3 regions of the Caulobacter sp. GW821-FHT10C03 genome follow, and region 1 is predicted to be linked to each of the others. Evidence: predicted binding sites of a transcription regulator. Region 1 holds the regulator's gene; each other region holds the start of a gene.

Region 1 (7,146 bases):
GTTCTGCTGTCGCCAGGTCCCAAGGCCCCCGACCAGGCCGGCATCTGCCTGCCGCTGCTGCGCGGCGCGCCCGACGATCTGGCGATCCTGGGCGTGTGCCTGGGCCACCAGGCCATTGGGCAAGCGTATGGCGGCGAAGTGGTGCGGGCCAAGGAGGTCATGCACGGCAAGACCAGCCCGATCCGTCACGCCAACAAGGGCATCTTCAAGGACCTGCCCGACCCGTTCACCGCCACCCGCTATCACAGCCTGGCCGTGCGCCGCGAAGACCTGCCGGCCGAGCTGGAGGTCACCGCCTGGACCGCCGACGGCGAGATCATGGGCGTGCAGCACCGCACCCGCCCGGTGCACGGCGTGCAGTTCCACCCCGAATCCATCGCCACCGAGGGCGGCCACCAGTTGCTGGCCAACTTCCTCGACCTGGCCGGCGTGCGCCGCGACGCCCAGATCTGGGTCTAGGACGGGGCCAAGCACATGTCCGACGCCTTCAAGCCTCTGCTGGCCAAGCTGGCCGACGGCCAGACCCTTTCGGAAGACGACGCCGAGGTCTTCTTCAGCGCCTGCCTGCGCGGCGAGCCGACCCCGGCCCAGGTGGCCGCGGCGGTGACCGCCATGCGGCTGCGCGGCGAGACCGTGGGCGAGATCGCCGCCTGCGCCCGCGCCATGCGCCGCGCCGCCGTGCACCTTGAGCACCCGTATGACGTGGTCGACGTCTGCGGCACCGGGGGCGACGGCCTGCACACCCTGAACATCTCCACCGCCGTGGGCTTCGTCGCCGCCGGCGGCGGCCTGAAGGTGGCCAAGCACGGCAACCGCGCGGTGACGAGCAAGTCGGGCACCGCCGACGTGCTGGCGGCCCTGGGCGTCAATATCGACGCGACCCTGGTCCAGCAGCGCGCCGCGCTCGACAGCGCCGGCATCTGCTTCCTGTTCGCCCAGTCGCACCACGGGGCGATGAAGCACGTGGCGCCGATCCGCCAGCAGCTGGGCTTCCGCACGATCTTCAACCTCTTGGGTCCGCTGACCAATCCGGCCGGCGCCAAGCGGCAGGTGGTCGGTGTCTCGGCCCCGCGCTTCGTCGAGCCGATCGCCCGCGCGCTCGGAGCCCTGGGCGCCGAACGCGCCTGGTCCGTGCACGGCGGCGGCATGGACGAGCTGACTATCACCGGCGAGACCGAGGTGGCCGAATGGCGCGAGGGGGCGATCCGCCTCTTCACCATCACGCCTGAGGCCGTGGGCCTGCAGCGCGCCTCGCTGGCCGAGATCACCGGCGGCGATCCGGCCTTCAACGCCGCGGCCCTGACCCGCCTGCTCGACGGCGAGACCGGCGCCTATCGCGACATCGTGCTGCTCAACGCCGCCGCCGCCTTCCTGGTGGCCGACAAGGTCGAGACTCTGCGCGAAGGCGTTGAGCTGGCCGGGGCCGTGCTTGACGACGGCCGCGCCAAGGCCGCCCTCGCCGGCCTCGTGGCCGCCACCAACGCCGAACCTGTGACCGCATGACCGACATTCTCGCCAAGATCGCCGACTACAAGCGCGAGGACGTCGCCGGCCGCAAGGCCGTGCGCTCGCAGGCCGAGGTCGAGGCCGCCGCCAAGACCGCTTCGGCGCCGCGCGGCTTCAAGGCGGCGCTGGAAGCCAAGCATGCGCCGGGCAAGCTGTCGCTGATCGCCGAGATCAAGAAGGCCTCGCCGTCCAAGGGCCTGATCCGCGCCGACTTCGATCCGCCGGCGCTGGCCAAGGCCTATGAGGACGGCGGCGCGGCCTGTCTTTCCGTGCTGACCGACGGCCCGAGCTTCCAGGGCGCCGACGAATACCTGGTGGCCGCCCGGGCGGCGACCGCCCTGCCCTGCATCCGCAAGGATTTCCTGGTCGACCCGTGGCAGGTGGCCGAGAGCCGCGCCCTGGGCGCCGACGCCATACTGGTGATCCTGGCGATGATCGACGATGCGCTGGCCGCCGAACTGATGGCCGAGGCCGCGCGCCTGGGCATGGACGCCCTGGTCGAGGTGCACGACGAGGCCGAGACCGAGCGCGCTGGCCAGTTGGGCGCGACGCTGTTCGGCGTCAACAACCGCGACCTCAAGAGCTTCGTCGTCGACCTGGCCGTCACCGAGCGCCTGGCCAAGCTGGCCCCCGCCGGCTCGCTGCTGGTCACCGAAAGCGGCCTCTTCACCCATGCCGACGTGGTGCGGATGGAGGCCTGCGGGGCCACCGCCATGCTGGTCGGCGAAAGCCTGATGCGCCAGGCCGACGTCACGGCCGCGACGCGCGAGCTGATCGGCTAGACTTCCCATAACGGCGCTCGGCCACGTTTCGGCCAAGCTCGCGCTTCTCAATGCCCCTCGGTGTTCGACATCGAGGGGCTTTTCGCATGACCGCCGGCAAGACGTCGCTTCGCTCGAAACTGGGCGCGCATCTGATCGACTGGGCCAGGACCCTGGCGCTGACGGCGGCCATCGTGCTCGTGCCGCGCACGGTGCTGTGCCAGCCGTTCGTGATCCCGTCGGGCTCGATGGAGCCGACCCTGCTGGTCGGCGACCGCATCCTGGTCAACAAGTTCGCCTATGGCTGGAGCCGCCATTCGGCGCCGTTCAGCCCGCAGATCGGCCATGGCCGGCTGATGGGCCGCGAACCGCAACGCGGCGACGTGGTGGTGTTCAAGAAGCCGGGCGACGGCCGCACCGACGTCATCAAGCGCCTGATCGGCCTGCCGGGCGACGAGCTGCAGGTGGTGGACGGGGTGCTGCGCATCAACGGCGCGCCGGTGGTTCAACAGTCCCTGGGGACGCGGATGGAGGACACCCCGTTCGGCGTGCTGCCCGCCGAGCGCTTCGTCGAGACCCTGCCGGGCGGCAAGACGCATCTGGCCAACAGCTACGGCCCGCGCACGGCGGCCGGCAACACCGCCGTCTATCGCGTGCCCGAGGGCTGCTACTTCATGATGGGCGACAATCGCGACAACTCGCTCGACAGCCGCTTCGACCCGGGCCCGATTCCGGCCGGCCAGGCCCGCTGCGCCTGGAACCCGGCGGTGGACGCCAATCTGCCGGCGCAGATCGGCATGGGCTTCGTGCCGTTCGAGAACCTGGTCGGCCGCGCCGAGATGGTGGTGTTCTCGTGGGAAAGCGGCGCCGGCCCGCGATGGAATCGGTCGTTCCAGCGGCTGTGAATCGGCGGTTGGGGTCCGGGAATCGCGGTCTCGGCGGCCATATTCTCGGAGCTTCGGGCGCGGCCCAATCGGACCGTCTACGGAAAATCACAGCTTGGTTCGCCTTCTCGGCCCGACACGGCCGACTGAGAACGGCGGACTTATCCGACGTAAAATCAGTCATTTAGGACCTGGGTCCTGACATGAGCGGCGCGAACGAACTGGCAGAACGCCGGTCGCCGTAATTCACTTGACCTTAACCAAGAACACCTAGAGAACATTCGCAAGGTTTGCGGTTTGTTCCGCGACGACTTGCGAGGCCGTCATGCTCACCCGCAAGCAGCACGAGCTGCTGATGTTCATCCACGAACGGATCAAGGAGACCGGTGTCTCCCCCTCCTTCGACGAGATGAAGGAGGCCCTGGACCTGGCGTCGAAGTCGGGCATCCACCGGCTGATCACCGCCCTGGAAGAGCGCGGCTTCATCCGCCGCCTGGCCCACCGGGCCCGGGCGCTGGAGGTGGTGAAGCTGCCGCAGCAGGCCACGACGGCCGCCCCGCCCAAGGGGCGCGGGGCGTTCCGGCCGCAGGTGCTGGAAGGCGGCGGCCCCGCCCCTTCGGCGCCCGCCCCGACCCTGCCGATCGCCAATGACAGCCGCGAGCTGCCGATCCTGGGCCGCATCGCCGCCGGCACGCCGATCGACGCCATCCAGCACGAGCGCGACCGCCTGCCGGTGCCCGAGAGCATGCTGGGCGGCGGCGAGCACTACGTTCTCGAGGTGCAGGGCGACTCGATGATCGAGGCCGGCATCCTCGACGGCGACTATGTGATCATCCGGAAGGGCGACACGGCCAACAGCGGCGAGATCGTCGTCGCCCTGGTCGGCGAGGAAGCCACGCTGAAGCGCCTGCGCAAGAAGGGCGGCTCGATCGCCCTGGAAGCGGCCAACCCCAAGTACGAGACCCGCATCTTCGGCCCCGACCAGGTCGAGGTGCAGGGCAAGCTGGTGGGGCTGATCCGCCGCTATCACTGACAGCTTGGGCCGGCACGACGGTTCGAGGGCGCGATCGCGAGGTCGCGCCCTTTTCCGTTTCGGGGGCGCGGCGATGGCGCCCGACCGGCCAGTGTTGACTCAGTCAATAAATCTCCAATATTGACGCAATCAACATTGGAGGCCGCATGACCGATCGCCACGACACCGACGTCGCCACCCTGCGCGCCTTCAACCGCGTCTACACCAGCCGCCTGGGCCTGCTGGACGCCAGCTATGACGGCAGCCCTTTCACGTTGAGCGAAGCGCGGGTTCTCTACGAGCTGGCCAACCGGACCGACGCGATGGCCGCCGACATCGCCCGCGCCCTGCGGCTGGATCCGGCCCAGGTCAGCCGTACGATCAAGCGCTTTTCCGAACGGGGCCTGGTCACGGCGCGCGAGAACCCGGCGCACGGCCGCCACCAGTTGCTGAGCCTGACCGATGAAGGCCGCGCGACCTTCGCCGCTCTCGAAGCCAACACCCGCGCCAGCGTCGGCGCCCTGATCAAGGGGCTGCATCCGCTGCAGCGGGCGCGCCTGCTCGAGGCGGCCGGCGCGATCAACGAGGTGTTCGAGGGCGGTCCGCCCGAGGTCGTGCTGCGGGCCTTGCGCCCCGGCGACCTGGGCCTGGTCGCCTCGCGCCAGGCGGTGCTCTACGCCAGCGAATACGGCTGGAACGGTGACTACGAGGCGCTGGTGGCCGGCATCCTGGCCGACTTCCACCACAACTTCGATCCCGCCCGGGACGACGCCTGGATCGCGCAGGCCAGCGGCCGGATGGTCGGCTCGATCTTCCTGGTGCGCGGCGATGCGCCGGGCGTGGCCAAGCTGCGGCTGCTCTATGTGGAGGCGCAGGCCCGAGGCCTGGGCGTCGGCCGGCGGCTGGTCGAGACCTGCGTCGAACGCGCCCGGGCGCTGGGCTACCAGCGGCTGGACCTCTGGACCGTCAGCGTCCTGACCGCCGCGCGCCGGCTCTACGAGCAGGCCGGCTTCACCCTGACCCACGAGGCGCCCGGCCGCCAGTTCGGCCACGACCTGATCGACCAGACCTGGTCGCTGGACCTCTAGACCGCCAGCGCTTTCGCCGCCGCGTCGAAGCCGGCCCAGGCCGCCGCGGCCAGGGCCGCGCCGGTGCTGGCGCGGCGCACGCCCAGGCCCGGCAGGTCGGCGAGCTTCATGTCCGGCCCCCACAGCAGCACGTTGACCGGCTTGGGCGCCACGGCCGCGACGATGGCGGCGATGTCGTCGTACTTCGTCACGCCCGGCGCGTAGAGGCAGTCGGCGCCGGCCTCGGCATAGGCGACCAGGCGCTCGATGGTCGGGGCGAGGTCGTCGCGGCCGATCAGGAAGCCTTCGGTGCGGCCAACCAGGATCACGTCCTGGCCCGAGGCGTCGATGGCGGCGCGGGCGGCGGCGATGCGGGCGACGGCCTCGGGCAGCTCGTAGAGGTCCTTGCCTGTGCGGTCCTCGATCGAGAGGCCGGCGACGCCGGTCTCGACGGCGCGGGCGACATTGGCGGCGACGCCTTCGGGGGTGTCGGCGAAGCCGGCCTCGAAGTCGGCGTTGACCGGCAGGTCGGTGGCCGCGACCAGCCCGCGCAGGTGCTCCAGCACCTCGTCGACCGTGACCTCGCCGTCGGCGCGGCCCCAGGACCAGGCCATGCCGGCGCTGGTCGAGGCCAGGGCCTTGAAGCCGAGCTTCTGGAGCCGGACCGCGCCGCCGGCGTCCCACGGATTGGGCAGGGCGAAGAAGCCGTCGGCGTGCAGAGCGCGGAAGGCGGCGCGGCGGGCGGCGAACTTGGCGGCGAACTCAGCGGCGTCGGTCATCGGGTCTTCCTTCAGTACGGGGCGCGAGTCCTTACGGCCGCCGGCCGCGACTATCCGCCCGGTTCTTGCGCATTCCTGTCAGCAGTCGCCACCCAGGGTCGCGCGCCGCGCAGGGGCTGGGCCCAGACGATCCACCAGCCGTCGCGGCGGCGCCAGAGCTCGGCCGAACCGCCGGCCGCGAAATCCTCGCCCGCCAGCACGACGGCGTCGTGACAGGCCGCCGGCAGGACGGCGGGACGGTGTCCGCGCAGCACCACCACCTGCGCCCCGGCGCAAAGGCGCTGCAAACCAGCGAAGTCGGGCGCGCGGCGGGTCCAGGACAGGCTGGCGGCGACCGGGGCCGACGCGAGCGGCGCGCAGGAGACGCGGTCGCAGGCGAAGTCCTTGCCGGCGACGGGCGTCAGACCCCGGCGGCGGGCCCAGAGATCGGCGCCGAAGCGGCGGGCGTCGGGGCGCAACAGCACCGCCTCCCCGCCCCGGCGCGCGGCGGCCGTGGCGCCGTCGGCGGAAATCCACAGGTCGGGCGGCGCCGGACGCGGCCAGAGGGCGACGGCCAGGGCCAGCGGCGCGCCCAGCCAGCGCAGCCGGCCCTTCCACAGGCAAAGCAGCATGATGCCCAGGAACGACAGGGCCAGGGTGAAGGGCGGGCCGCTGGCGACAACCTGCTGGGCGCCGTGGGCGCTGGCGAACCAGCGGGCGATGGCGGTCATGGCGTCGATGCCCCAACCGGCCACGGCCAGGAACGGCGCGCCCAGGCCCAGCGGCTCCAGCACGGCGCCGACCGCCAGAAACGGCATGATCACGAAGGACGACAGCGGCGAGACCGCCAGGTTGGCCGGCAGCCCCCAGACGGCGACGCGGTTGAAGTGCTGCATGGCGAACGGACCGGTGGCCATGCCGGCCACGAAGCTGGCGCCGACGCTGATGGCGATCCAGCCCATGGCCGCCTGGGTGAAGCGGATCGGCCAGGGCACGGAGATCTCACGCGCCTGGCGCGGCCAGGCCTCGGCCAAGGCGACCAGGGCGGCGGTGGCGGCGAACGACATCTGGAAGCCGGGCGCCCCGGCCGACTCGGGCTGGGCGACCAGGATGATCAGGGCCGCCAGGGCCAGGCCGTGCAGGCTGACAGCCTGGCGG
Region 2 (7,146 bases), on a different contig from region 1:
GGTCGAAGCCCAGGGTCCGCGCCCGCTCGACCCACTTTTCGGCGCTCTCCACCGCCTCGCGGGCGCCGGACTGCAGCCGCTCGGCCAGGCGGCGTTCCTTGCCGCCGGTGTTCTCGGCGCGCTCGGCCCGGGCGCCGAGCAGGATCTTGGGCTCGCTGCCCTTGGCGGCGAAGCGCTTGCCGGCGGCGTCGCGGCGGGCCTTGCGTTCGAGCGCGGCCTGGGCTTCGCGGGCGGCGCGGCGCTCGTCGCGTTCGGCGCTGTCCAGAGCCCGGCCGGCGGCCTCCACCTCGGCCGCCTTGCGCTCGGCATAGAGGTCGTAGCCGCCGCCATAGCTGGCCGCGCCCAGGCTGGAGATCTCGACGATGCGGTCCATGCCGCGCAGCAGGGCGCGGTCGTGGCTGGCGACGATCGCCCCGCCCTTCCAGCGGGCCAGCACCTGGGCCACGAGGTCCCGCGCCTGGGCGTCGAGGTGGTTAGTCGGCTCGTCCAGCAGGATCAGGTCGGGCGCGGCCAGCAGCAGGGCGGCGAGACCCGCGCGGGTCTGCTGGCCGCCGCTTAGGGCGCTCGCGGGGCGGTCGGGATCGAGGCCGGTCAGACCGACCTCGGTCAAGGCCTCGTCCAGCCGCGCCGGCAGGGTCCAGTCGGCCTCGGCGAAGTCGGTGTCGTCCCCCAGCCCCGCCTCGATGCGCGAAAGCCGCCGCCAGGCCTGCCCGACGGCCAGGCGGTCGGCCAGGATCGCGTCCGGCGCAAGCTCGGGCGTCTGGTCGAGCACGCCGATCGTCCCGACCCGGGCGATGGTCCCGGCCAGGGGCGCCCGCGCGCCGGCGATCAGCGCCAGCAGGGTCGACTTGCCCGCGCCGTTGCGACCGAGCAGGCCGACGCGCTCGGCGCCGACCGACAGGTTCAGGTTTTCGAAAAGGACGCGGCCGTCAGGCGCGGCGGCGGAAACGGAGTCCAGAGTGATGAAGGCGGGCATGGGAAACCACGAACAGGGAAACGGGAAGGACGAAGCGGTCTTCCGTCTGGCTGATCATGGCGGCCTCCATCAGGGGTGGAGCAGCCGATGTAGAGGTCGCGCCGGCCTTGGGCAAGCGCGACCGCGATTCAGAACGTCTTGCTGACCATCACGAAGGCGCTGGCCGAAGGGCGCGTGATCAGGGGCGATATGGCGGTCGCCGAGTCGGCCTTGATGGCGTCCCGATAGTCCGGCAGGACCAGCATGCTGTCCTTGTCGATGATCCGGTAATCCACGACCTTCGAGTCGGTGTCGAACAGCACGCCGATGCCGACGCCGAAATCCGCGCGATTGCTCCCCTCCTTCTTGCCCAGACCCAGGGCCCAGCCGACGCCGAACTGGTCGATCTTGGCGTCGCTGTCGAGCACGGCCGTGAACAGCGGACCGCAGCCCACCACCTGTCCGCTGGAGTCGTTGGCGAGGGCGAACGGACCGCAGGCCACGAGCTTGCCTACGCCGTCCCACCACCTCGCCCAGTTGCTCGGGCCTTCGCCTTTGTCGACTTTGACGTCTTTGGCGTTCCTGCCGGCGCTGATCCCCTGGAAAAGGCTCTGGTTCCGCAGCAGGTAGTGGGTTTCGACCGCGATCTGGATGTCGACGTCTTCCGACTTCTGGACCTGGGCCAGCACCTCGCCGTCCTGGCGGGTGATGAACTTGATGGCGTCGGCGCGCCGACCGCCGAGATTGCCGCTGACCAGCGCGCCCGTGCCGGCATAGAGGTCGGCGACGACGCTCTTCTTGTCGAGTGTCGTCGTCTTGGTTTCGACGACTTCGGTCGTTTCGGGCGTCCCGCCGTCCTTCGTGGTCGTGGTCGTGGTTTTCGTCTCGACCGTGGCTTTTTCCGCGTCCTGCGCCTCGCCGTTCCCACCGCCGCTGCCGGTTTCGACGGCCGGAGGGGCCTGATCGCCGCCGCCACCGCCGGCCGCGAGCGCAAGGGTCGAGGCCTTCTGAATGGCCGAGGGCGGCAGGGCCGTAGCGATCGGGGCGTCCTTGATCGCCGCCGCGGGCGCCTTCCTGGCGGCCGTCGGCTTGACGGCGGCGGGCTTGACCGCGACCGGCGTCGCGTCGGAGGCCTCGCCGAACGTGGTCACCGCGCCCTCGCCGGTCTTGACCGACATCGAGCCGTCAGCGCCGAAGGTGATCGTCACCTCGCCGACGATCTTGACCGTCGGCTTGGTCGAAGCGGCCATGACCGCCGCCGGCGCCAGCCAGGCCGCGATCGCCACGACACACGCGCGTGAAAGTGCTTTCCGCATGCCAGCCCCCCAGCATCATGCTCATGAAAACAATGTCGGAAACGCTCGCCGTTTGGGCGCGAACAGGAGTGCGCCATGGCGTTTTCGAATAGTGACGTTATCTCGAATTTATTGCAACCATGAATTGCTAAGCTCGAAACACTGAAGCCATGGGTTAGCCGAAAATCAGCAGATCCCGTCGCGCAGGCGCGGCTGCTCGGCGCGGCCGGCGCGATAGGCGCCGCAGCGGGCCTGCTTGCGGGCGTCTTCGGCGAAGGGCGGCGGGGGCGGGGGCAGGCCGCGAGGCACGAACTTCGCGGGCGGCGGGGCGAGGCGGCCCACGGGTCCCATCCGCGGCGACGGGGCCTTGGCGGCGAGACTGCCCCAGCACTTGTCCTTCTCCTCGTCGGTCAGGTGCTCGCTGCTGAGGCCCTTGCAGGCCCGGTGGTAGCGACCCCAGCGGAAGTCCGGATTGCCCTCGGTCAGCTTCCAGCGATCGACGGCCCGGGGATCGACCCGCCAGGCGGGATCGATCCCCGGCGCGGCGGGGCCGGGCGAACCGGCCGACGGCCCGCCCTCTCCTTCCAGGGCGGCGGACGCGACGCCGTCGTGGCTGGTCCGAGGTTCGGAAGCGCTGAGCGCTGAAGGGGCGGACGACGTTCTGGCCGCCCGTTTCGGCGCGGGCGGCGGATCTTCCTCCTCCGTCCGATCGAGCTCGACCAGCATGGCCGGCGGCTCGACCGGCGGCGGCGCGCGCTCGACCAGCGACAGCAGGCCGATCAGCAGCAGGTTGGCGGCCAGACCCGCCGGAGCCGCGACCGCCCATCGTCCAACCTCGCGTCGCCCCCGCCCCATCGCCCGCCACCGAAGATTGCCCTGACGACGAATGCTCGCGCTTCGATGGCGTCCGAAATTCGACCGCGCGGCGCCCGCTTTGCGCCCTCGAAATCGCCTCCTGCTGACATCCGGTGTCAGCAGGACTGGCAGCAGGATGGCTGCGGCGTTTGTTCGCATGTTGTTCTTGTGTTAATGCCGCGCCAGCGCCCTACATATAGCCGCTGCGCCGCGCCTCGCGCGTGGCTCCCAATCCGACCTTCGAGCGTTCCGGACACCATGGCCGAGCAACTGAACTTCATCCGCGTCCGCGGCGCCCGCGAGCACAATCTCAAGGACGTCAGCGTTGACATTCCGCGCGGCGAGCTGGTCGTGCTGACCGGCCTGTCGGGCTCGGGCAAGAGCTCGCTGGCTTTCGACACCATCTATGCCGAGGGCCAGCGCCGCTATGTCGAGAGCCTGTCGGCCTACGCCCGCCAGTTCCTCGAGCTGATGAGCAAGCCGGACGTGGACCTGATCGAGGGCCTGTCGCCAGCCATCTCGATCGAGCAGAAGACCACGTCGCGCAACCCGCGCTCGACCGTCGGCACGGTGACCGAGATCCACGACTACATGCGCCTGCTGTGGGCGCGGGTCGGGGTGCCCTATTCGCCCGCCACCGGCCTGCCGATCGAGAGCCAGACCATCAGCCAGATGGTCGATAAGATCACCGTCCTGCCCGAAGGCACGCGCCTCTACCTGCTGGCCCCCGTCGTGCGCGACCGCAAGGGCGAGTACCGCAAGGAGATCGCCGAGTGGCAGAAGGCCGGCTTCCAGCGGCTGAAGATCGACGGCGAGTACTATCCGATCGAGGACGCCCCGGCCCTCGACAAGAAGTTCAAGCACGACATCGACGTGGTCGTGGACCGCGTGGTGACCAAGGCCGGCATGGAGCAGCGCCTGGCCGACTCCCTCGAACAGGCCCTGCGCCTGGCTGACGGCCTCGCGGTGGCCGAATGGGCGACGATCGACGAGGGCGAGAAGGAGCCCAAGCGGCTGCTGTTCTCCGAACGCTTCGCCTGCCCGGTCAGCGGCTTCACCATCGCCGAGATCGAGCCGCGCCTGTTCTCGTTCAACAATCCGGCCGGCGCCTGCCCCACCTGCGACGGCCTGGGCGCGAAGCTGGCCTTCGACGCCGACCTGATCATCCCGGACAAGGACAAGACCCTGCACAAGGGCGCCGTCGCGCCCTGGGCCAAGGGTCCCTCGCCGCTCTACACCCAGACCCTGCAGGCCCTGGCGCGCCACTACGGCTTCTCGATGGACGAGCCCTGGTACAAGCTGCCGGAAAAGGCCCGGACCGTGGTGCTGAACGGCTCCAAGGGCGAGAAGATCAAGTTCACCTACGACGACAACGCCCGCAAGTACGAGGTCGACAAGCCCTTCGAGGGCGTGCTGCCGAACCTGGAACGCCGCTGGCGCGAGACCGACAGCAGCTGGGTGCGCGAAGAGCTCGGCCGCTACCAGTCCGACACCCCGTGCGAGGCCTGCGGCGGCAAGCGCCTGAAGCCCGAGGCCCTGGCCGTGAAGGTGCATGGCCTGGACATCGCCGCCGTCTCGAACCTGGCCATCCGCCCGGCCCGCGACTGGTTCACGGCGCTGGAAGGCCACCTGACCGACAAGCAGCTGGAGATCGCCCGGCGGATCCTCAAGGAGATCAACGATCGCCTGCGGTTCCTGGTCGACGTCGGCCTCGACTACCTCAACCTGTCGCGCGGCTCGGGCACGCTGTCGGGCGGCGAGAGCCAGCGCATCCGCCTGGCCAGCCAGATCGGCAGCGGCCTGACCGGCGTGCTCTACGTGCTCGACGAGCCGTCGATCGGCCTGCACCAGCGCGACAACACCCGCCTGCTGCAATCGCTGCAAGGGCTGCGCGACCTCGGCAACTCGGTGCTGGTGGTCGAGCACGACGAGGAGGCCATTCTCACCGCCGACTACGTGATCGACATGGGCCCGGCCGCCGGCGTCCACGGCGGCGAGATCGTCGCCGAGGGCAAGCCGGACGAGATCATGGCCAATCCGGCCAGCGTCACCGGCCAGTACCTGACCGGCGCGCGCGAGATCGCCGTGCCGGAAGAGCGCCGCCCGATCAACAAGAAGAAGATGCTCAAGGTCATCGGCGCCAAGGGCAACAATCTGAAGGAGGTCACCGGCGAAATCCCGGTCGGCACCTTCACCTGCATCACCGGCGTCTCGGGCGGCGGCAAGTCGACCTTCACGATCGAGACCCTCTACAAGGCCGCCGCGCGCCGCCTGAACAACGCCAGCGACGCCCCGGCGGCGCACGAGCGCATCGAGGGCCTGGAGAACTTCGACAAGGTCATCGACATCGATCAATCGCCGATCGGCCGCACCCCGCGCTCGAACCCGGCGACCTATACCGGCGCCTTCGGCCCGATCCGCGACTGGTTCGCCCAGCTGCCGGAGAGCAAGGCGCGCGGCTACGGCCCGGGCCGCTTCAGCTTCAACGTCAAGGGCGGCCGCTGCGAGGCCTGCCAGGGCGACGGCGTCATCAAGATCGAGATGCACTTCCTGCCCGACGTCTACGTCACCTGCGATATCTGCAAGGGCAAGCGCTACAACCGCGAGACCCTGGACGTGCTGTTCAAGGGCAAGACCATCGCCGACGTGCTGGACATGACGGTCGAGGAGGCCGCCGACTTCTTCAAGGCCGTGCCGCCGATCCGCGACAAGATGGAGACCCTCAAGCGCGTGGGCCTCAGCTACATCAAGGTGGGCCAGCAGGCGACGACCCTGTCGGGCGGCGAGGCCCAGCGGGTGAAGCTGTCCAAGGAGCTTTCCAAGCGCGCCACCGGCCGCACGCTCTACATCCTCGACGAGCCGACCACCGGCCTGCACTTCGAGGACACCAAGAAGCTCTTGGAGGTGCTGCACGAGCTGGTCGACCAGGGCAACACCGTGGTCGTCATCGAACATAACCTCGACGTCGTGAAGACCGCCGACTGGCTGCTGGACTTCGGTCCGGAAGGCGGCGACGGCGGCGGCGAGATCGTCGCCGTGGGCTCGCCCCAGGACGTGGCCAAGGTCGAGGCCAGCTGGACCGGCAAGTACCTCAAGGAACTGCTCGACCGCCACGAGGAGCGCCGCCTGGCGCGGGTGGGCGAGCTGAAGAAGACCAAGCGGGCCTGATCAGGGCGTCCGCCTGAAGCGAGCTTGAAACAACAAAGGGCGGCGGGTCTCCCCGCCGCCCTTTTTCATGTCGGTGTCCCTCGAGGGATCAGACGTCGAACGGCCCCCTCGGAGCGGCCGGCGCGGCATCGGCCGCCCGTTCGACGATCTCGCGATAGATGAAGGCCGACGGGGCGTAGATCGTCACGCTGGTCAGCACCGTGATCAGGCCGCCGACGGCCAGGCTGAGCACGCCGGTCGGGGTGAGCAGCGACTCCAGCGTCAGCTTCTGCGACTGCATCAGGTCGTTCAGGGTGTCGAGGTTGAAGCCGCTGAGCGCGCCGCCCAGCAGGGTGATGATCAGGAACAGCAGCAGGTAGACGACGACCGCCAGGATGGTGGCCACGAAATAGGCCCCGAACATCGGCCAGAAACGTCCCTTGGTCAGGGCGAACGAGCCGAAGACGTTGATCTTGCCCTCGGTGAAGGTCAGCACGTTGGCCAGCGACAGGCGCACGCCCAGGAAGACCAGCACGGCGATCGAGGCCGGCACGATCAGCAGGCCGACCAGCGCGGCCAGGGGCGGCGCGATGGCGCCCAGGATGACCAGGATGAGCGTGACCGCGACCAGCAGGACCAGATAGGCCGCGAACAGCAGCAGGCCCAGCAGGATGGAGACGCCGGCCTGGCGCAGCTCGTCGGCGCCGAACCGCAGATAGGCGCGCCGGGAGTCGGCCGGGCGCAACACCGCGCGATAGATCGCCGCCAGCAGCACCGAATAGAAGGCGATGCTGTAGACCAGCGAGAACAGCGCGAACGGACCCAGCTTGGCCATGGCCTGCAGGGTTTCGGTCGGATCGGTGGAATTGTTCTGGCTGAGCGTCGTGAACGCTT
Region 3 (7,146 bases), on a different contig from region 1:
GATCGTCGAGACCGGTCGTTCGGATGACACCAAGCTGAACGATCCGGCCCGCCCGCTGCGCTGCTTCGTCGGCGGCCAGTTCGTGGGCGAGACCACCCTGGCCGAATGCGCCAAGAAGAACGGCGTGGCCACCGGCGCCCTCGACGTCGGAGTCGACGAGACCGGGGCCCTGGCCGCCGCCGACCAGGCCGGCACGGTGCTGACCCCGCTGCCGCCGCCGGCCGTGGCCGCGCCTGTCGCCACGCCCGCGGCGACGCCGGCCGCCTCGGGCGCGACCTCGGCGCCGAGCGCGCCCCTGGCCGTCTGCCAGCGCTATCTCGGCGGCCAGTGGAACAAGCTGCCGGGCGAGATCACCCAGAACGCCTGCATCCAGCAGCTCTTCGCCGGCAAGTGCGAGCGTCCGGGCGGCGCCACCTACGGCCGCTGGGGCGACGAGACGCTGCGCCTGCTGCCGGGCCGCGTCGAGGCCTCGTCCGACAACCGTTCGTTCCACCTGGTGGTGGAGCAGGCCGCCAACTGCGCCATTCCCAGCGTCGGCTAGAGCGCAGCAGGGTCAAGTTTGGGCGGTTGATCCGCCCGGGCCGCGCTATGGATATTTGAATGAGAGCCTTTCCCGCGGGGAAAGGCTCTTGGGCCGAAGGAGTTTTCTGATGCGCGTTTCCCCCATCGCCGCCGTCCTGGCCCTCGGCGTCGCCGCTGTCGGCCTGTCGGGCTGCGTCAAGGCCACCCGCGCGCCTTTCGACCAGGGCGTCTGCAACCACGTCATCGAGAAGAAGGACGGCACGCTGCAGTTCAACCCGGTCGAGCGCAACGTGCCCAACATGGAGACCTGCGCCGCCACGCTGGAAGGGATGCGCATCCGCTTCCTGCGCATGGGCCTCCGCAAGGAGCAGCTGACCGGCTCCTACCAGGGCAAGTTCATCTTCGTGGAACGCGAGGGCATCTATCTGGGCGACAGCTACGAAGGCGCCCGGTTCATGTCGCTGGTGCGCACGGGCGACGGCCGTCTGGCCGTGCCCGGCGCCTTGCCGGCGCGCTAAGACCGTTTCCGGGAGGCGAGGAGAGGGCGGTGGATAACCGCTCTCTGTTCACAGGAACGTTTGGTGAACAATTCTTGATTTCCGCCTTGCTGAGTCGTTAACGTCTCCGCTCGAGATTCCGGCGCATAGGGTCGCCGGGCGAGAACAGGGCATTCGCCAAATGGCTGGCAGCGTCAACAAGGTCATCCTGGTCGGCAACCTCGGGGCCGACCCCGAGATCCGCACCCTCAATTCGGGCGACCGCGTCGCCAACCTGCGCATCGCCACGTCCGAGACCTGGCGCGACCGCTCCAGCGGCGAGCGCAAGGAAAAGACCGAGTGGCACCGCGTCGTGATCTTCAACGACAACCTGGTGAAGGTGGCCGAGAGCTACCTGCGCAAGGGCTCGACCGTCTACATCGAGGGCGCGATCCAGACCCGCAAGTGGACCGACCAGCAGGGCCAGGAAAAGTACTCCACCGAGATCGTGCTGCAGAAGTTCCGCGGCGAACTGACCATGCTGGGCGGCCGTGGCGACGGCGCCGGCGCTGGCGCTCCGTCGGGCGGCTATGACGAAGGCTACGGTTCGGGCGGCGGTGGCGGCGGCTACGGCGGCGGCCAAGGCGGCGGCAACTTCGGCGGCGGCGCTCCGCGCAGCCAGCCCAGCGGCCCGCGCGAGAGCTTCTCGGCCGACCTGGACGACGAAATCCCGTTCTAAGGGCTCGCCTGAGCGCCTGGATCTGAAGACGGCCGGTTCCGCGAGGAACCGGCCGTTTTTCTTTGGGCGCGCGCAAGGAAGAGGCGACGGGGCGTCAATTGTGCAGTTTCCGTGAATTTCGAAGGCTCATCGAATTGAAGTAGTATTTCTCAATTGCAACCAAACGGCGATCTCGCCTACGGTCTCGCTTGTACAAATCAGTGAGGCGTAGCGTGGCCGGTTCGCTTTTGGGTATCGAGTTCGTCGCCGATCGGCGAAGCGGTGAGACGTCGAGCGGCGGCGGGTTGCGGCGCGCCGTGCAAACACCGCCCGCAAGGCGGCCGGGGGCGTCGGCGCTGACTGTCGTCGGGCTGTTGGCCTCGCTTTTCACCGTGCTGGCTCCCTTGAGCGCTTGCGAAGCGCAGCCGCCGTCTCCTCCGCCGTTGGCCAAGAAGTTCAAGCCCCAGGTGGATGTCCTGGAGGCCTTGCTCTTCCCCGAGGGGCAGGACCTGGTCGTCCGTTTCGACGATGTGATCGTCGGTCAGGGGCGGCCCTTGACCGCCACGAAATGGGACCCGCCCGGCCCGAAGACGCGGGGGTCGCTTGAGATAAGAACTTTGCTGGGGGGCGATTTCGTCGAGGCCGGCACAGGTCTCGCCAAGGGGCGGCCGGCGAATTTCGTGCAGCTGTACGCGCCGTCCCTGCAGCCGTTCGCCGGCCATCCCGACCAAGTGTTGCGAGTCGCGTTCGGCGATGGCGCGGCGGAGCAGTTGAAGGTCGTGGAGCGGCCGGGCTGCATCGTCGTCGCAAGTCACGACCATGGGCGTATCAGCCGGATGGCGAGCGTCACCGAGGCGGACGCCCTGAATCACACAAGTGGAGAGTCCGGTCGCTCCGACGAGATCCGTGCGCGGGTCGAGGACTGCAGGACGCGCGCCGCGGCCGCGGCCGTGGGGGCGTGGGGCGTTTTTTCCGCGCCGGGCGAGGCGGTCATCAAGGTCGATGGTTCCCCCGCGACCGGTCCCGCCGCCAGCCTCTTCGATGAAGAGGTCGCCCGGGCGCTGCCCAGGATTGAGCCGGGCCTTTCAAAGCAACGATTTCACGAATTGACGGCCGGAGGAAACTGAGATGGCGAAGCGTAATCCTGCCAACGAAATTCCCGCTTATCTCAAGGCGCTGAACAACTATGCGAAGAAGGTGAATCTGCTCCTGCAGACTCCCGAGAAGCAGGCCCAGATCGTCTATGCCTTTACCAAGAGCTATTTCGACAATGATCCTGGCCTGGGGGTGTTCCGCGTAGACAGCCCGGGCGTCGATCCCGCGATTTTCAAGGGCGCCCTCATCAAGGCGGTCAAGCGGTACGCCGCGGCGCTTCCTTTCGATGTCGGGGCGGAGATAGGCTACGATCCTCAAACCGGCGGCGTGACGCTGTCGGTCGAGGGCACCTACAAGAAGCAGGGCGTCAAGTCGGTCGTCACGCTCGGCGGCACCAAAGCGATCGATCTCAATACCTTCGGGCTGGCGGGCCTCGATGGCGAACTGGGCAACCTGCTCAAGCTGGGCTTGAAAGTCTACAGCAGCCCGTTCGACGAGACGATTTCGATCGAATACAGCTTTGGTGGTCTGGGGCTCACCAAAACATCCGCCATCGTCGTTGGCCGCGATGATGGGTTGGTGACCTCGACCCTGTCGGGGTGGATCCGGGACTCGATAAACAACAATGGTCTGCCTCAGGACAGCTTGAAATACCAGGATGAAATCACCGAGCGAATGCTGGTGAACATCAGGAATGCTGAAAGAACGCATACGAATTACGACCTGGCCGCCGACCTCGCCGCGCAGATCTTCCTGAAGACGCAGCCCAGGAGGACCGAAAATACGATCACGCTGTACTGGGCTGAGGGAAAAATTACCGAATACTATGTGCAGCGGACGCGCGACCGTGTGACCGGCGCCGCGACGCTGAAGGTTTCCTACGTCGACAAGTCGATCACGACCGTAGGCACCATGGTCGGCGAGTTCACGACCGAGGCGTTCTATCAATACGATCAGAAGACCGGTGCGATGCTCGGCCGGTCCTACAGGTACACCCGGAAAGCCGATGGCGTTCAGTTCATCGACTTGGCCGGAAGCGGCGATGTAAAGCCTGCGACGGCGGATCTCATTCAGGCCTTCCGCCGCCGAACGGACTCCTTCTGCTTCCTCGCCGGCACGGAAGTGCTGATGGCCGACGGCTCGGTCAAGTCGATCGAGCATGTCCGCGTGGGCGACCAGGTGCAGTCTTTCGACGAGACCGGCGCGCTGCAGGCGTCGACGGTCGTCGAGATCTATCCTGGGGAGGCCAACGAATGGCTGCGGTTGCCCAATGGCGTGGAGGTTACGCCTGGGCACTCCTTCCTGACGGAACGCGGCGATTTCCAACCCGTCGGCGAAATGGTCCAGCAGGGCGTGAAGGCCGTGGCCGCCGACGGCGGGGCGGTCGATCTGTCCGGAGCCGAGGCTATCTCATCCGAAGTCGCCGTTCCGATCTACAACTTCGAGGTCGCTCTCACCCATACCTATATTGCCGGTGGACTGCGCGTGCACAATACGTCGCGCCCGCCGAGCCTGTCCGATGACGCCGGAATATGGAGTGCTCCGAAGTTCATCTCCAACGGCGTCTACGAATACACGACGACGGACGAGAACGGGACCTGGACCTACCGCACCCACGACGCCGACGGCGACGGGGTGGTCGACTACACGACCTATGAGGTCGAGCGCGCCGGCGGTTGGAAGGAACGTGGTCGTCTCGGCACGAGCGAGGACGGCGTCGTCGCTACGGTGCTGCAGGAAATTCCGCCGGTGCGGTTCGCCGATTTCGCTCAGGCGCTCGGCAGCGCGCTGGGTTCCTATCTCGGCAATGGCAACGTCGCGACCAGCGTCGCCGCCAGTGCGGTGCTGGGGGCGGTCGGCCAGAATATCGGCCAACTCATCGACCTGAAGCACGGGCTCGATCTCGGCTTCCACGCCAATGGCGAGATCAAGAAGGCCTTCGCGGACTTCAGCCAGGATCTCGGCCAGGCGTTCCAGGGCGCGGTCGCCGGGCAGATCGGCAGCTATCTTTCGCTCGAGCTCGGCAAGGCGCTCGGCCTGTCCGGTTTCGGGGCCGAACTGTTCCAGAGCGTCGGCGGAACGATCACCTCGACGATCATTGGCAACGCCATGGGCGGTCGCGCCCTGTTCGACGGCCTGCGGGCCGCCGAAGCTTTCGGAACCAGCACTTCCGCCGCCGCCGCTGGCGGCTACAGCGCCGGCGTTCTCGGCAGCGCCATCGGCAGCTTCTTCGGTTCGAAGCTCGGCTCGATGGTGGTTCCGGTGCGCACCCAGGCAGGCGCGGCGTTGTCTTCGCTGGGCTCGACCCTGGGAACGATCGCATTCAGCAGCGGGACCAGCGCCGGCATCGTCTCTACCTTCGCCGCGGCGATCCATGCCCAACTGGCCGCGTCCTTTGGGAGAATCGCCGCCTCGATCCTCGTGCCGGGCATCGGGGCCTTTGTCGGCTTCGTGATCGGCGCGCTGATCGGCAACCTGTTCGGGCGCAAGAAGCCGAAGATTCCGACGGCCAGCGCCGAAACCGTGTTGCAGCTGCCTTACGCCCGATACGAGGTCGGCAGCATCGTCACCGCGAACGGAGGCAACCGAGCGCTCGTCACCTCGATGGCGACCCTGGCGCGCGATACGCTCAATGGCGTCATCGGCATGGTCGCCTATACCGACGATACCGCCTACGTATCCAACCTGAACGGCTACAGCACGACCCAGATCTACGGCCACACCGGCAACCAGATCTATGTCAAGGTGAACGGCGTTCAGAAGAACTTCGGCTCGTCGGATGAAGCCGTCGGCTATGGCACGGCCATCGCCATCAAGAACACCAAGATCGTCGGCGGGGACATCTTCGCCAAACGGGCGATCAGCAACTCCCTGGCCACGGACATCACCGCCTTGGCCAGCGACATCAATCTCGCGGCCGAATACAGGCGCTACCTGGAGTCACGCTACGAGATCAACGCGCTGATCGCCGCCAGTCCGACGACCGAATTCGCGGCCGGTTGGCTGATCGAGCTGAATTCGATCTCGGAGCTGGGTATCGGCAAATGGTCGACGTCGGACTTCTACGGCGGCCTGCGCGGGTTCCTCGACAGCTTCGACCTGAAGAGCCGCAAGATGGGCTACGAGGACGTCCGCGTCTTCGCCGTCGGCGACGGCATGGAGATCCAGTCGCGCAAGGCCGATAGCGACGGCCTGTTCTCGATCCTGTCGCAATCGCAGGCCGGGCCGGGCGACAACGACGTGCTCAACGCCCGGTTCGGCGACGGTCTGGCCGGCTGGGACATGGCGACCTGGCAGGTCGGCAATCCGCAGCGCGGGGTGAACCTCAACGCCGACTGGTCGGGCAGCGGCAACGACGTCTTCTGGATGCACATGCCGGGCACGCCCGCTTCGGGCTCGGTCATCGACATGCGCTCGGCCGTGATGGTGTCGTCGGGGGGCACGGTCTACGAAGGTTCGGTCAAGGCCGCCCAGCATCGGGGCACGTCCCAGATGTACATGGAGTTCTACGACGCCAACATGAACCTGCTGAGCGTGGCGTTCATGGGCGGCTCGGGCCTGGAAAGCGGCGCCTGGCACGGCGATCTGGCCAACTTCAACACCCTCAGCGGCACGGCCACGGCTCCAGCCGGCACGGCCTATCGGCGCATGGTCCTGCGCCTGGTCGCCACTGGCGGCGAAGCGCCGTTCGGCTTCTTCACCCAGCCGACCTCGCGGCCGGCCGGCACGGCGACGTCCACCTGGGACACCGAAGGCGAGGTGCTCAACATCGAGGACCTGTCGCAGATCGGCTATGCGATCACCACGCCGGGGGCGACGACCTCGGGCAACGACCTCATCGACCAGCGCCTGAACACCGGCGGGGTGGTGATCGACGACAATCACACCGAAACCGAGATCACCTACGAATACATCTGGAACGGCTGGGACTACGAATACATCGAGCACGTCAACTCGGTCACGGTCTCGGGCGGCGACGACATCTTCGTCGGCGGCCAGGGCGGCGACCAGCTCTACGGCCGCAGCGGCTGGGACTGGCTGGATGGCCGCGGCGGCAACGACTATCTCGATGGCGGCGACGGCAACGACACCCTGCTGGGGCGGGGCGGCAACGACAGTCTGGTCGGCGGTTCGGGCGACGACTACCTGGCCGGCGACACGGGCGATGACGGCCTCTATGGCGGGGTCGGCAATGACGTCCTGGTCGGCGGCGATGGCGCCGACACCCTGCAGGGCGAGGACGGCGACGACACCTTCATCCTGACCGCGGACTACACCTGGAACTGGATCGTCGGCGGCAACTTCAACTTCAGCAGCGATCCGAACGGCAAGGAC

Evidence for each region. Region 1 encodes LexA, which represses DNA repair genes until DNA is damaged. Its sites were predicted from a motif close to ATGTTCNCNANNTGTTCT; they were not measured.
Region 2: a site for LexA is predicted at 3,255-3,272, ahead of uvrA (excinuclease ABC subunit UvrA). Genes of this name have one in related genera too.
Region 3: a site for LexA is predicted at 1,094-1,111, ahead of ssb (single-stranded DNA-binding protein). Genes of this name have one in related genera too.

Annotation. Positions count from the first base shown of each region.
Region 1 covers NZ_JBWKNI010000015.1:118,012-125,157, reverse strand. The annotation lists gene AC07NG_RS18685 (anthranilate synthase component II) at 1-459, shown strand, start outside; gene trpD (anthranilate phosphoribosyltransferase) at 475-1,503, shown strand; gene trpC (indole-3-glycerol phosphate synthase TrpC) at 1,500-2,288, shown strand; gene lepB (signal peptidase I) at 2,375-3,172, shown strand; gene lexA (transcriptional repressor LexA) at 3,477-4,184, shown strand; gene AC07NG_RS18660 (bifunctional helix-turn-helix transcriptional regulator/GNAT family N-acetyltransferase) at 4,331-5,251, shown strand; gene AC07NG_RS18655 (isocitrate lyase/PEP mutase family protein) at 5,248-6,009, opposite strand; gene AC07NG_RS18650 (ComEC/Rec2 family competence protein) at 6,060-7,146, opposite strand, start outside.
Region 2 covers NZ_JBWKNI010000029.1:45,459-52,604, reverse strand. The annotation lists gene AC07NG_RS24270 (ABC-F family ATP-binding cassette domain-containing protein) at 1-976, opposite strand, end outside; gene AC07NG_RS24265 (hypothetical protein) at 1,105-2,241, opposite strand; gene AC07NG_RS24260 (hypothetical protein) at 2,437-3,105, opposite strand; gene uvrA (excinuclease ABC subunit UvrA) at 3,364-6,273, shown strand; gene AC07NG_RS24250 (hypothetical protein) at 6,362-7,146, opposite strand, start outside.
Region 3 covers NZ_JBWKNI010000023.1:71,009-78,154, forward strand. The annotation lists gene AC07NG_RS22375 (hypothetical protein) at 1-541, shown strand, start outside; gene AC07NG_RS22380 (hypothetical protein) at 651-1,040, shown strand; gene ssb (single-stranded DNA-binding protein) at 1,201-1,737, shown strand; gene AC07NG_RS22390 (hypothetical protein) at 1,950-2,843, shown strand; partial or broken gene AC07NG_RS22395 (hypothetical protein) at 2,845-7,146, shown strand, end outside.